One region of the Citrobacter sp. GW821-FHT07H02 genome, then DNA from elsewhere that is predicted to be linked to it. Evidence: predicted binding sites of a transcription regulator. Region 1 holds the regulator's gene; each other region holds the start of a gene.
The links. Region 1 encodes LexA, which represses DNA repair genes until DNA is damaged. Its sites were predicted from a motif close to TNCTGTATGTACATACAGNA; they were not measured.
Positions count from the first base shown of each region.

Region 2: the regulator LexA is predicted to act here: its motif matches at 2,485-2,504, upstream of dinG (ATP-dependent DNA helicase DinG).
Region 3: the regulator LexA is predicted to act here: its motif matches at 2,063-2,082, upstream of sulA (SOS-induced cell division inhibitor SulA).

Region 1 is NZ_JBWKPZ010000007.1:36,243-40,877, forward strand. Features, by position in the region: gene plsB (glycerol-3-phosphate 1-O-acyltransferase PlsB) at 1-1,382, opposite strand, end outside; gene AC07NP_RS10005 (diacylglycerol kinase) at 1,548-1,916, shown strand; gene lexA (transcriptional repressor LexA) at 2,026-2,634, shown strand; gene dinF (MATE family efflux transporter DinF) at 2,702-4,027, shown strand; gene AC07NP_RS10020 (CsbD family protein) at 4,158-4,367, shown strand; gene zur (zinc uptake transcriptional repressor Zur) at 4,434-4,635, opposite strand, start outside.
Region 2 is NZ_JBWKPZ010000001.1:439,981-444,615, reverse strand. Features, by position in the region: gene ybiB (DNA-binding protein YbiB) at 1-295, opposite strand, end outside; gene dinG (ATP-dependent DNA helicase DinG) at 326-2,470, opposite strand; gene rhlE (ATP-dependent RNA helicase RhlE) at 2,576-3,967, opposite strand; gene cecR (transcriptional regulator CecR) at 4,197-4,635, shown strand, end outside.
Region 3 is NZ_JBWKPZ010000001.1:638,683-643,317, forward strand. Features, by position in the region: gene matP (macrodomain Ter protein MatP) at 1-51, shown strand, start outside; gene ompA (porin OmpA) at 137-1,177, opposite strand; gene sulA (SOS-induced cell division inhibitor SulA) at 1,532-2,041, opposite strand; gene AC07NP_RS02920 (TfoX/Sxy family DNA transformation protein) at 2,259-2,873, shown strand; gene yccS (YccS family putative transporter) at 2,851-4,635, opposite strand, start outside.

The DNA of each region.
Region 1 (4,635 bases):
TTACGCAGCTTGCTCAAGCCACGCAGCATTTGCGGCAGGCTCTCTTTTTCTTTCGTCGCGCCACGCAACTCTTTGGCGTAAGTCCCCACTTCCATTACGTGCTCGTAACCGATGTAAATGGGGACCAGGGTGATCGGACGCGTACCGCCGCGCAGCATCGCCTGAATGGTCATCGACAGGGTGCCGGTTTTCGGATCCAGCAGACGGCCAGTACGGGAACGCCCGCCTTCCACAAAATATTCCACGGAATAACCACGGCTAAACAGCTCGCCGAGATATTCGCGGAAGACGGTGGAGTAGAGTTTGTTGCCCTTAAAGGTACGGCGGATAAAGAACGCGCCCAGGCGGCGGAAAATCGGGCCAGCTGGCCAGAAGTTCAGGTTGATACCGGCAGCGATATGCGGCGGCACCAGCCCCTGATGATAGAGCACGTACGAGAGCAACAGATAGTCCATATGGCTGCGGTGGCAGGGCACATAGACGATTTCATGCCCATCGTGCGCCAACTGGCGTACACGCTCTGCGTTGTGGACATTGATCCCCTGATACAGTCGGTTCCAGGTGAAACCCAGAATGCGGTCGGTCAGGCGAATCATCTCGTAGGAGAAGTTGGCGGCAATCTCTTCCATCAGCGCAATGGCGTTCTGCTGCGCTTTTTCATGGGAGATTTTTTTGCTGCGCGCTTCGTCTTCTACCGCGCGAGCAATGGCTTTAGACGCCAGCAACTTGTTGAACAGATCCTGTCGGGCAGGCAGGCGCGGACCGACCGCCGCCAGACGCTGACGGGCGAAATGCATTCGCGCCACACGCGCCAGTTTTTGGGCAATAATTTTGTCGGTTCCGTGTTCGTCAGCCATCCGTCGTAAGGAAACGGAAGGCGAGAAACGGACAAAACTGTCGCGCCCCAGCCAGGAAACAGCAAAGAATTTCTGTACACCATTCAGCATACGCAGAGGGGGATTTACCTCACCCTTTTCACGCCCCGGAGAGCGGCCGAACATCACCGATACCGGCACCATCTGTACATCCAGGTCTGGATTACTGCGGTGAAGGTCGAGGTAATTGTGAAAGAGTTTGATCGACTCTTCTTTCGGTGTGTAGTAGGTGAATACGCGCGGGCCGCCGTGAATAAACACATAACGCGGCAGCAGAGTTCCGTCGATCTCCAGCGGCTCTAACGGGTCGGGGAGATCGTGCGCCAGGCATTGGGCGCGCAGCGTCAGCAAGTCCGCTTTTGAGTTGTACGGTAAAACGTACATAATGGGACGAGATGTATCGAGCCCCAATTCCGGAGCGGGTTCCGCTGGAATAGACTTGCTTTTTACCAGTACGGTTAATGGTAAATTCAGTAATTTGTAGTAAATTCGTGGCCAGCCAGACATAAACGATGTAAAGCCTCTGGTTAATAATGCAAATGCGCTGCAAGGATATCAGAAAGTCTAGCGAATTTCTGGTGTATCCCGTCATACTTCGCGCCGCTGTAACCCGAATTTTGTGGGTTAACGATATAATGTCATTGACGCTGATAATGCAAAAAGGTTCTTTTGATGGCTAATAATACCACTGGACTCACCCGAATTATTAAAGCTGCTGGTTATTCCTGGAAAGGTTTTCGTGCTGCATGGATTCATGAAGCGGCATTTCGTCAGGAAAGTGTTGCTGTGCTGTTGGGCGTGGCGATTGCCTGCTGGCTGGATGTGGATGCCATCACGCGTGTTTTGTTGATTGGTTCTGTCATGCTGGTGATGATAGTGGAAATCCTCAACAGCGCGATTGAGGCGGTGGTTGACCGCGTTGGCTCTGAACACCATGAGCTTTCCGGGCGGGCGAAAGATATGGGGTCAGCGGCAGTATTGCTGTCGATCTTTGTCGCGATGATCACCTGGGGAGTCCTGCTGTGGTCGCATTTTAGATAAGGCTTCCATAATCCGATAAATCTCTTGTTTTTTGTGCCGCTTGTGGTTCCAAAATCGCCTTTAACTGTATATACTCACAGCATAACTGTATATACACCCAGGGGGCGGAATGAAAGCGTTAACGGCCAGGCAGCAAGAGGTGTTCGATCTTATTCGGGATCACATCAGCCAGACAGGTATGCCACCGACGCGTGCGGAGATCGCGCAGCGTTTGGGGTTCCGTTCCCCAAATGCGGCTGAAGAACACCTGAAAGCGCTGGCGCGTAAAGGGGTCATTGAGATTGTCTCCGGTGCCTCTCGCGGTATCCGCCTGCTGGTGGAAGAAGAAGAGGGTCTGCCTTTAGTAGGTCGCGTGGCGGCAGGGGAACCCCTTCTGGCACAGCAGCATATTGAAGGCCACTATCAGGTCGACCCGTCGCTGTTTAAACCTAATGCCGATTTCCTGCTGCGCGTCAGCGGTATGTCGATGAAAGATATTGGGATTATGGACGGTGATTTGCTGGCGGTACACAAAACCCAGGACGTGCGTAACGGCCAGGTCGTGGTGGCGCGTATCGACGATGAAGTCACGGTTAAGCGCCTGAAAAAACAGGGCAATAAAATCGAACTTCTGCCAGAAAATAGTGAATTCAAACCGATTGTGGTTGACCTGCGCGAGCAAAACTTCACGATTGAAGGGCTGGCAGTCGGCGTCATCCGTAACGGTGAGTGGTTGTAATATTGTTTTGATACAGTGGCGCATCTCGCGCCACTGTTTGTTTTAACTCCTTCTCAGGCTTTCCTGCATGCCTTTCTTTACCTCTTCCGACAAAGCGCTCTGGCGTCTCGCGTTACCGATGATTTTCTCCAATATCACCGTTCCTTTGCTGGGACTGGTGGATACTGCGGTCATTGGGCATCTGGACAGCCCTGTTTATCTGGGCGGTGTTGCCGTGGGCGCAACGGCAACCAGTTTTCTCTTCATGCTGTTGCTCTTCTTACGCATGAGCACCACCGGGCTGACGGCTCAGGCGTTTGGTGCCAAAAATCCCCAGGCGCTGGCACGCGCGCTAGTGCAGCCACTGATTCTGGCGTTGGGGGCGGGGGCTTTGATCGCGTTGTTCCGCACGCCAGTCATCGATCTTGCATTGCATATCGTCGGTGGAAATGAAGCGGTGCTGGTACAGGCGCGACGTTTTCTGGAGATCCGCTGGCTGAGCGCTCCGGCATCGCTGGCGAACCTGGTTCTGCTGGGCTGGCTGCTGGGCGTTCAGTATGCCCGCGCGCCGGTGATCCTGCTGGTTGTCGGCAACATTCTCAATATTGTGCTCGATCTGTGGCTGGTGATGGGTTTGCATATGAACGTGCAGGGCGCAGCGCTGGCGACGGTGATTGCAGAATATGCCACGTTGTTGCTTGGGCTGATGATGGTGCGCAAAGTGCTTACACTGCGCGGCGTGTCATCCACGATGCTGAAACAGGCCTGGCGGGGGAATTTCCGCCGTTTGCTGGCACTTAACCGGGATATCATGCTGCGTTCGTTGCTGTTGCAACTGTGCTTTGGTGCGATCACGGTTCTCGGGGCGCGACTGGGCAGCGACATCATTGCGGTGAACGCTGTTCTGATGACCCTGCTGACCTTTACCGCCTATGCCCTTGATGGATTTGCTTATGCTGTCGAAGCGCATTCCGGGCAGGCGTATGGCGCACGTGACGGCAGCCAGTTGCTGGATGTCTGGCGTGCTGCATGTCGGCAGTCAGGGATTGTGGCGCTGCTGTTTGCCCTCGTTTATGCCCTGGCGGGCGAGCAGATCATCGCGTTGCTAACATCGTTGCCGCAAATTCAACTTTTGGCCGATCGCTACCTTATCTGGCAGGTGGTGTTGCCGTTAATCGGTGTCTGGTGTTATTTGCTGGATGGCATGTTTATCGGGGCGACGCGTGCGGCGGAAATGCGCAACAGTATGGCCGTTGCGGCGCTGGGATTTGCACTCACGCTGTGTGCATTGCCCTGGCTGGGCAATCATGGACTGTGGCTGGCGTTAGCCGTTTTTCTGGCGCTCCGTGGACTCTCGTTGGCCTGGATCTGGCGGCGTCACTGGCGACATGGAACCTGGTTTGCCCAAGCGTGATGGTTAAAAATTCTGAATATCAAAATGAACATGGAATCACTGACTACAATTAATCTCACGTCCAGCAGAAAACGTAGTGTATTTGGGCGAAGCAATATCGCTAATCACCACTAATCATGAGGACTCGATGATGAATAAAGACGAAGTCAGCGGTAACTGGAAACAGTTCAAAGGGAAAGTGAAAGAGCAATGGGGCAAGCTGACCGATGATGATATGACGGTCATTGAAGGTAAGCGCGACCAGTTGGTCGGTAAGGTCCAGGAACGTTACGGTTACGCCAGAGACAAGGCGGAAAAGGAAGTGAGCGACTGGGAAACGCGTAATAAATACCGCTGGTAATCAGCCGCGGTGACCCGAAAGTACAAGGATGTACAGTCCATTGGGCGGTTTTGCCGCCCAACTCGCTTAACGCGGTTTTTTCTTCACCAGAATCGAATGATCGTGCTGGCACTCTTCGGGATGGCGACACGCTTCAACTTCGACGCACGCCGGGCATAACCCGTGTGCTTCAATCACGTTATGACGCAGGGCAAAACCCATTTTTGCCGCCAGCGTATGCATAATGTCTTCCACGCCCTCGGCGCTTTCTTCTTTCACCACGCCGCAC
Region 2 (4,635 bases), on a different contig from region 1:
GCGTCAGGTTCGCCTGTTTACGCGCCCCGTTATAGCTGGGGATCACGATTGGCATCGGTTTTGCCACTGGCGGCGTCAGACGAATAGTGTGGTTCTGCATCGCCTCATAGAAGCCCAGCATTTCGGCTTCGCCCTCTCCTTTAATGCGCAGCGCAATCAGTACGCCGCCCATTTCCAGGTCAGGGACTTCCCCCTTTAGCATATGGGTATACAGGCCGCGCGCGGTGTCCTGGTCCAGATCGCGGGCATGATTTTTACCTCGCCCAACCTCTTTGATGATTTTGCGGTAATCCATCGAAAACTCCTTGCGGGGGTGCACACACCATTAGCGCCGTCTGCGGCGAGTCGCTTTTGCTTTTGTTTTTACTATAACGTCTGGCACGACAGGTTGCTCTATCGGAAAAATGGGTAACGCATTCAGTAAACGCTTCCCATAATTTTTGGTCAACAGACGCTTGTCGTAAATCACCACTTCCCCCCAGCAGCTGTGGCTACGGATCAATCGCCCCACCTGTTGGATTAAATTAAACGACGCGCTGGGCAAACTCTGCACTTCAAAGGGGTAACGGTTCAGGCTTTTCAGCCACTCCCCTTCGGTGATGACCACCGGGCTGTCGATAGGTGGAAAAGCAATCTTGTGAATATGAACCTGAGTGAGCAATTCACCTTTCAGATCCAACCCTTCCGCAAAAGATTGCAGACCCACCAGCACGCTGCGTTCGCCATTTTCTACCCGCTTGCGGTGCAACTCCACCAGCCGGTATCGTGGCTGATCGCCCTGAACTAACAACAGCAGACGTAAATCCGTCACATGCTCAAGAAACCGTTGCATCGCCCTGCCACTGGCAAACAATACCAGCATGCCCTGGTGTTTTTTGCTCTCAAGCGCCTGACGAAAATAGGCCGCCATCTCCGCAATATGTTGCTCTTCGTTGTCGATAAGCGGCTCATACTGCATTTGGGGGATGACGATTTTCCCCTGTTCTACATGGTTGAAGGGCGAATCGAGGGCCACGAAACGGTCGCCCGCTTTCTCCTTCAGTCCGCTCATCTCCTGCAAGCGAGAGAAACTGTTCAGCGAACGTAGCGTGGCTGATGTCACCACAATATGCGGCACGCTGCGCCAGAGCAGCCTTTCCAGCTGATCGCTGACGCGGATCCCGACACAGTGAAACCAGACATGTATTTGCCCGTCGCGCACATCGCGGGTGGCCCATTTGGAAACCGGCGCGCCTGACGATTGCGCCAGCGAGGCCAGACGCCACAGCTTGCTTTGCGCTTCAAACATGCCCAACGCACGGTTCATCTGCAAAATCACCCGATGCAGGCGCACGATGTCGTGGGTGCCGGTTTTTTCACTGAGATCGTTGAGAAACAGTTCCGCCAGCCCACGCAACATTTCGGTGAGTTTCGCCAGCCTCTGACAAATCTCCATCACCTCTGCGGGCAATTCGCCCATTGAGAAGCGGTGCTCCGCCTCCTGGGTGGCGGGCATATAAAGATTCAGAATCGCATTCAGCGAGGCAATCAGTTCATACAGCTCTTCGCTGTGCGCGTTCAGACGCTCAGGGATAGCCAGCGGCGGCGTGGTTTTTGGCCGAAACTGTTCCAGACAGGTCGCCACCAGTTTGGTAAACAGATCGAGTTGCAGGCGATACCAGGGGGCAGTGATTTCAGCACTCATTTCCAGCGCATCGCGTGCGACATCGGGCAGATGATGCCCTTCATCCAGCACCAGCAGCAGATTTTTCGGATCCGGCAAAACCGCTTCGCTCTCCATTGCCGCCATCACCAGCGCATGGTTTGCCACCACCACTTCGGCTTCCTGGATCTCACGGCGCGCCACAAAGAACGGACATTCGCGGTAATAGTGGCAGTTACGGTTGAGGCAGCCGGCTTTGTCGGTGCTCAGACGCTGCCACAGTGAATCATCAATGGCGATATCGGTATGATCGCGTAAACCATCCCACTTGTAGCTGTCCAGATCGCCCTTCAGCCGGGCACAACGCTTTTGCTCTTCCTGATTGTTCGGTGTGAGTTCGTCGTCAAGAAACGCCAGCAGATCCTGTTGGTCAGGTTCGGTGCTGGCCAACGCCGCCAGATTGCGCGGACACACATACCGCCCGCGCCCAAAGGCGGCGGTGAACTTAAGATCGGGAATAATTTTTCGCAGCAGGGGAAGGTCTTTGCTGTAAATCTGATCCTGCAAGGCGACGTTGGCGGTACTCACCACCAGCGTTTTTTGTTCTTCGCGCGCGATGGCGATACCGGGGATCAGATACGAGAGGGTTTTCCCGACGCCGGTCGGCGCTTCGATCGCCAGATGTCGCCCGTCTTCCCCGGCCAGTGTTTTAGCGACGTCAGCAATCATCTGCCGCTGCGGCGCACGGGGAATAAAGTCGGGGATCTGTTCCTGAAGCGCCTTATACCAGGCAGCAATTTGCGCTTTTAGCGCAGCGGTCAATGCCATGAGAAAACCTGAAATACTGTATAAACAGCCACTATTGTGGCACTTTCTTAGACGGGTCGCAAAAAGAAAAACCCGACCATTCGGTCGGGCTTCCCGTTTACTGCATTACTCTGCCGAAGACAGTCTGCGCGGACGGCGTGGCGGGCGCGGCTTATCGCTCGCCGGTTTCGCATCACCTGACCGGCGCGAAGGTTTGGCCCCGGCTTTAGGCGCACTACCTTCTGAACGACGCGGTTGCTGCTGACCACGGCCTGCACCGCCCTGACCTTGCCCCTGTGGGGATCGGCCACGACCGCCGCCGCCGCCACCACCACGTTGCTGCTGGCGACCGTTTTGAATCGGCTCGGCTTTAATGGACGGGTCCGGCTCATAGCCCGGCAGCGCGATACGCGGGATCTCTTTTTTCAGCAGTTTCTCGATGTCACGCAGCAGTTTGTGTTCATCAACACAGACCAGCGACAGCGCTTCACCGGTTGCCGCCGCACGCCCGGTACGACCGATACGGTGGACGTAATCTTCCGGCACGTTCGGCAATTCATAGTTCACCACATGCGGCAGCTCTTCAATATCCAGGCCACGCGCCGCGATATCCGTGGCGACCAGCACGCGAATGTCGCCGGATTTAAAATCAGCCAGCGCACGCGTACGCGCCCCTTGCGATTTATTGCCGTGGATGGCCGCACTACGAATGCCGTCTTTATTCAACTGCTCCGCCAGGTGGTTGGCACCATGTTTGGTGCGGGTGAAGACCAGCACCTGCCGCCAGTCGCCCTGACCAATCATCTGCGACAGCAGTTCACGTTTGCGTTTCTTATCAACAAAATGGACGTGCTGCGTCACCTGCTCGGACGCCGTGTTACGACGCGCGACTTCGATTTCCAGCGGATTACGCAGCAATTTCTCAGCCAGCGCTTTGATGTCGTCGGAGAAGGTCGCGGAGAACAGCAGGTTCTGACGCTTCGGCGGCAATTTAGCCAGTACGCGACGAATGTCGTGGATAAAGCCCATGTCCAGCATGCGGTCAGCTTCATCCAGCACCAGAATTTCAATCTGATCCAATTTGACGGCGTTTTGATGTTCCAGATCGAGCAAACGGCCAGGGGTTGCCACCAGCACGTCTACGCCGCCACGCAGTTTCAACATCTGCGGGTTGATGCTTACCCCGCCGAAAACCACCAGCGAGCGAATGTTCAGGTATTTGCTGTAATCCCGCACGTTCTCGCCAATTTGCGCGGCCAGTTCACGGGTTGGAGTCAGGATCAACGCACGTACCGGGCGACGTCCCTTAGCATGCGGTTCATTGGAAATAAGATGCTGCAGCAGCGGCAGCGTAAAGCCCGCTGTCTTACCCGTACCCGTTTGCGCACTGGCCATCAGGTCACGGCCTTGCAGTACCGCAGGGATCGCCTGCTGCTGGATAGGGGTGGGTTCACGGTAGCCCTGCTCTGCAACGGCGCGCAAAATATCAGGATTTAAACCCAGGGAATCAAAAGACATAACTACTCCGAACCGCCCCGACCGTTCCCGGTGTAGTTTTCAGGGAGATACTCGCAAAAGAGATGACAAAAACCACAGTGTCATGAAGGGGCGGAGTGTAGCAGTTTTTGTGACGTACCGCATAAATTATCCCGGAGCGTACCTGAAACAAAATAAAGCGCTGGGCTGGACAAGCGTAAAAATCAGTCATAATGTTAATCAATCGATTGATTAATACTTAGGTCATGCCATGAATACCTCAACCATGACGACCAAAGGCGAGCAGGCAAAAAGCCAGCTGATTGCCGCTGCCCTTGCGCAGTTCGGTGAATATGGCCTGCATGCCACCACCCGGGATATCGCCGCGCAGGCCGGGCAGAATATCGCTGCCATTACCTACTATTTTGGCTCAAAGGATGACCTCTACCTCGCCTGCGCCCAGTGGATTGCCGACTTTATTGGCGGGCAGTTTCGTCCTCACGCCGAGGAGGCGGAACAGCTCTTCGCCCAGCCGCAGCCCGATCGCGCTGCAATGCGCGAGCTGATTCTGCGCGCGTGTAAGAACATGATCATGCTGCTGACCCAGGAAGACACGGTGAATCTCAGCAAATTCATCTCGCGCGAACAGCTCTCCCCAACGGCAGCCTATCAGTTGATACACCATCAGGTTATCGCCCCACTGCACACCC
Region 3 (4,635 bases), on a different contig from region 1:
CAGATGTCTACGCTGAAGCAGGATCTGCAGGCCTTATTGGGTAAAGAATAGCGTATGGCTCTGCCAGCATGTTCTGAGTACACAGTGGCATGGCAAAAAAAAACCCCGCAAGCGGGGTTTTTTATTAGACGGAAACTTAAGCCTGAGGCTGAGTTACAACGTCTTTGATACCTTTAACTTCGATCTCAACACGACGATCCGGAGCCAGGCAGTCGATCAGTGCAGCGCGAGCTTTCACGTTGTCACAGGTGTTGCCAGTAACCGGGTTGGATTCGCCCATGCCACGTGCAGAGATTTTGTCAGAAGGAATACCTTTAGAGATCAGGTAATCAACAACGGACTGAGCACGTTTCTCGGACAGACCCTGGTTGTAAGCGTCAGAACCGATGCGGTCAGTGAAGCCCAGAACAACAACGGAACCGTCTTTCGGATCCAGGTTGCTCAGCTGGCTGTACATCTGATCCAGAGCCTGCTGGCCTTCTGGTTTCAGAGTTGCTTTGTTGAAGTTGAACAGAACGTCAGACTTCAGAGTGAAGTGCTTGGTCTGTACTTCTGGAGCCGGAGCCGGAGCTACAACTGGAGCCGGTTCACCCTGGCCGAAACGGTAGGAAACACCTACGCTCAGCAGGCCGTTGTCCGGACGACCACCAACGGTGTTAGCGTCACCGATGTTGTTGGTCCACTGGTATTCCAGACGGGTAGCGATTTCAGGAGTAATTGCATACTCAACACCACCTGCGAATACTGGGGATACGCCAGTGTCGTGGTCTTTGAAGCCAGTGTTGTTTTTAGCGTCTGCACGCCAAACCATACCACCCAGACGAGTGTAGATGTCCAGATCGTCAGTGATTGGGTAACCCAGTTTAGCGGTCAGCTGAACGCCCTGAGCTTTGAAAGCGCCGGTCTGAGTGTTGCCTTTGTACGGCATACGACCTAACCAGTCGTAACCCATTTCGAAACCAACGTACGGGTTAACCTGATAACCACCGAACGCGCCTGCGCCCAGCTGGCTTTCTTCAGTTGAACCGTTGTTGTTGATTTGGTTGTTGCCAATGTCATGGAACTGAGACCAGCCCAGTTTAGCACCGGTATACCAGGTGTTATCTTTCGGAGCGGCCTGCGCTACGGTAGCGAAACCAGCCAGTGCCACTGCAATCGCGATAGCTGTCTTTTTCATTTTTTGCGCCTCGTTATCATCCAAAATATGCCATGAATATCTCCAACGAGATAACACGGTTAAATCCTTCACCGGGGGACCTGCTCAATAGTTACTCTACCGAATCTGCGGCTTAGGCCGAACACCCCTGGCGATGTAAAGTCTACAACGTAGTGGAAAACTTACAAGTGTGAACTCCGTCAGGCATATAAAAAAAAAAGGCTTGTATACACATTATTTAACATTTAGAGATGAGAAATTGAGCTGCAAAAATCGCTGAAACCGCTTCTGGCAAGCGTTCGCACCAAAAAAGCCTTAGGCTTCAATACACCGGTAAAGCATGAAAAAAAAATCCAGGATTAATCCTAATTTTACTCAATGATACAAATTAGAGTGAATTTTTAGTCCGGAATGCTGTCTCGTGGCTAAGGAGTGGGCTCGTACCGGACGCATAATAAATCCCATTGCATTTCCCTCATCGGCAGCTTTTACCAGTTGCGTATGCTCTTCTTCGGTCAATTCATCCGACAACCAACCGATCACGACACTGTAATTTCCTGTGCGCAATGCCCGAATCATTGATTCTAAAGTATGGCACGGAGAAAGCTGGTTTATTTGCATCACCTTAGTGAGGGGAAGTCCTGCTGACTGCACCCATTCACGGCTGAGTTTTTGCTGTGGCGTCAGCCAGAGCTGCCAGCGCGATTGCTGCCCTAATTGTTGCAGCAGGGGCAAAAGGAGTAATTGGGTCATCATGGGCTGGTCTTCGCGGTAGACCACTTCACTGATAAGCCCTGCGGTGGAGTTCTCCGAAGAGACACGCGCAATTCGACCGGAAGTGGAAGAGAGCGCCGAAGAACGATTTGCATAACCTGATGTGTACATAATCAATCCAGCCCTGTGAGTTACTGTATGGATATACAGTAACCCTGTGACCAATAAAGATCAACCTTATTTTCGGAAACAGACTCGCAATTTTTATTCGTCGTCGCAGTAAAAACAAAATTCATCTTGCCCCTTTAGAATAAGTTGCCTATTTTCGTCATTAACGGAGTTGTTACTGCAATTTATTTATTTAGCTTATGATTTAAAAAGGATTTTTATGAGAGCACATTCTTATAGTCGAATCTATAAATCTCAAGAATACCTGGCTTCACTGGGCACGATTGGCTACCGCTCGCTGTTTGGCAGTTACAGTTTGAGTATTGGGGATACTGTCTTTGCGATGGTTGCTAATGGTGAGTTATACCTTCGTGCCTGCGAGCAAAGCGTACAGTACTGTGTGAAACATCCACCTGTCTGGCTGACGTTTATGAAGCGCGGACGTCAGGTAATGCTCCACTATTATCGGGTGGATGAAAGCTTGTGGTGCGACCAGCAGCAACTGGTGTGCTTGTCGCAGTATTCGCTGGATGCGGCGGTAAAGGAAAAACATTCCCGTTTTTCGCAACATCGTCTGAAGGATTTACCGAATATGACCTTTCATCTGGAGATCCTCCTGAACGAAGCGGGGATTAAAGATGAGAGCACATTACGGAATCTGGGGGCGAAAATGAGTTGGCTAAGGCTTCGTCATCTTAATAAATCCCTGACGGTGAAAATTCTCTATTCCCTTGAAGGGGCGATTCTCGGGGTACATGAAGCCGCGCTCCCGGCGGCGCGCCGCCAGGAGCTTGCAGATTGGGTTCAGACACTTATGACAGAACAGGGGTATTAGACGGCAGTTGCGTAATCTGTCGTTGCAGACGACCGATCTCAGGGAGCAACGCGATCAGCAAGCCAATCTGCTGCACGACAAGCGGTTCTTTGCTGTCCGGGAGTGGTTCCAGATGCTGAATCCGCTGTTTTAGCCCCTCCAGCGCCTGATGTACCCGTTGTTCGTCTGCGGGTTGATGATGAAGCGCATCATCGACATAGCATACCGCATCGTCCAGCAGGGTCAGAACCTCCTGATTGGTTAACTGCTCACGGTGAGCGCCTAACGCGGAAATGTAGCTGGTAAAAGTATGGTTGAGGCAGAGCAACCGAAACGCGGCCTCACGCGTTTCTGCGGTGACATCGGGCTCGCTCGACATATTTGACACCACCGATGCCAGCTCTGCATCGCGATTGTGCGCATCCCGGCGGGCAATACGGTAGGCCAGTCGATTATCACGCCCCTGGTGATATTGTTCGAGGATCGCATCCAGGTAGCGGCAGTTCGCATCCGTTGCGCGTTCCAGAACACGCGGAAGATTGCGAAAACGCCAGTCTGGCCAGATGAAGCTGACGGCAGCCCACGCGATGGCACAGCCAATGAGCGTATCAATGACACGCGGCAGAGCGACCTCAAAACCTTCTCCCAGCAAGTTAAAGCACAGCAACACCAGTAAGGTAATGAACATTGTGGCATGGGCATACTGCACATTGCGAAACGCGAAAAACAGCACGCCTGTAATTACCAGCAGGATCAATTGCCCTTCGAGGGAGGGAACAAACCACAATATCGGCAAACCAATGGCGACACCCACCAACGTGCCGATAATCCTCAACGCCAGACGATGTCGGGTGGCGTTATAGTTTGGCTGGCACACAAACAGACTGGTAAGCAGGATCCAGTAACCGTGATCCATTCCGGTTATTTGGATCAAGGCATAACCCAGGCAGAGAACCAACGACATTCTTACTGCGTGACGAAACAGGGCGGAATCTGGCGTGAAATTGCGGCTGAACCGTAGCCAGGTATCGCTGAATCCGTGCGGGCTATCGTCTGCCAACTGATTCTCTGATTCATTGCGAGGCATCGCCTGCGCCTGCTCAGATTCAATCGTGGCCAGTTGCGCATCTATTGCGCGTAAGTTTGCGAGTAAAAATCCCAGCGTTTTCAGTAAGTCTGCTGAAGCGCCACCGGCCCGCATGCGTTCGAGCGCCGCGTCAAGGTGCGTGAATGCACGTTCAAAATGCGGATCATGTTGATATTGCGTGCGCAGTAAAAGGCAGCGCGACAGATGCATACAGGCTTGCCCTTGCATCGACATCAGACGCTGAAAGCGGAACATCACGTCGCTGTGGCGGAAATGATCGCGTAACGTTTGATACTGGATATGCGATGAACTGGCCCGTTCATGAATATCCTGCGCAACAAAATAGTAGTGCAGCGTGCGGCGCGTTCCGCGTTGCCCACGGTCGCCACGCAGACGAGTGAGCAGAGAGATTTTAGTCTGGTTCAGCGTCGCCATCAGTTGCCCGTTGGCCAGCGCTAAATCGTACAAAGGCGCCTGGCTCTCATCTTCAATATCCGGATCATATAACCGGGATTTTAATTCCAGATAATGTGCGAGCTGCTCATAGCTGCGCGCCAGGTTATCCTGCAGCGGGCGGATAGGGAATAACAGATGCCCGGTCAGCGTAAGCAGGTTGTACCATACAGCCCCAGCCAGCAGGAACAGTGGCTGCTGATACCACTGCTCGTACAGCGATGCGCCAAGCATGGTGTAGAT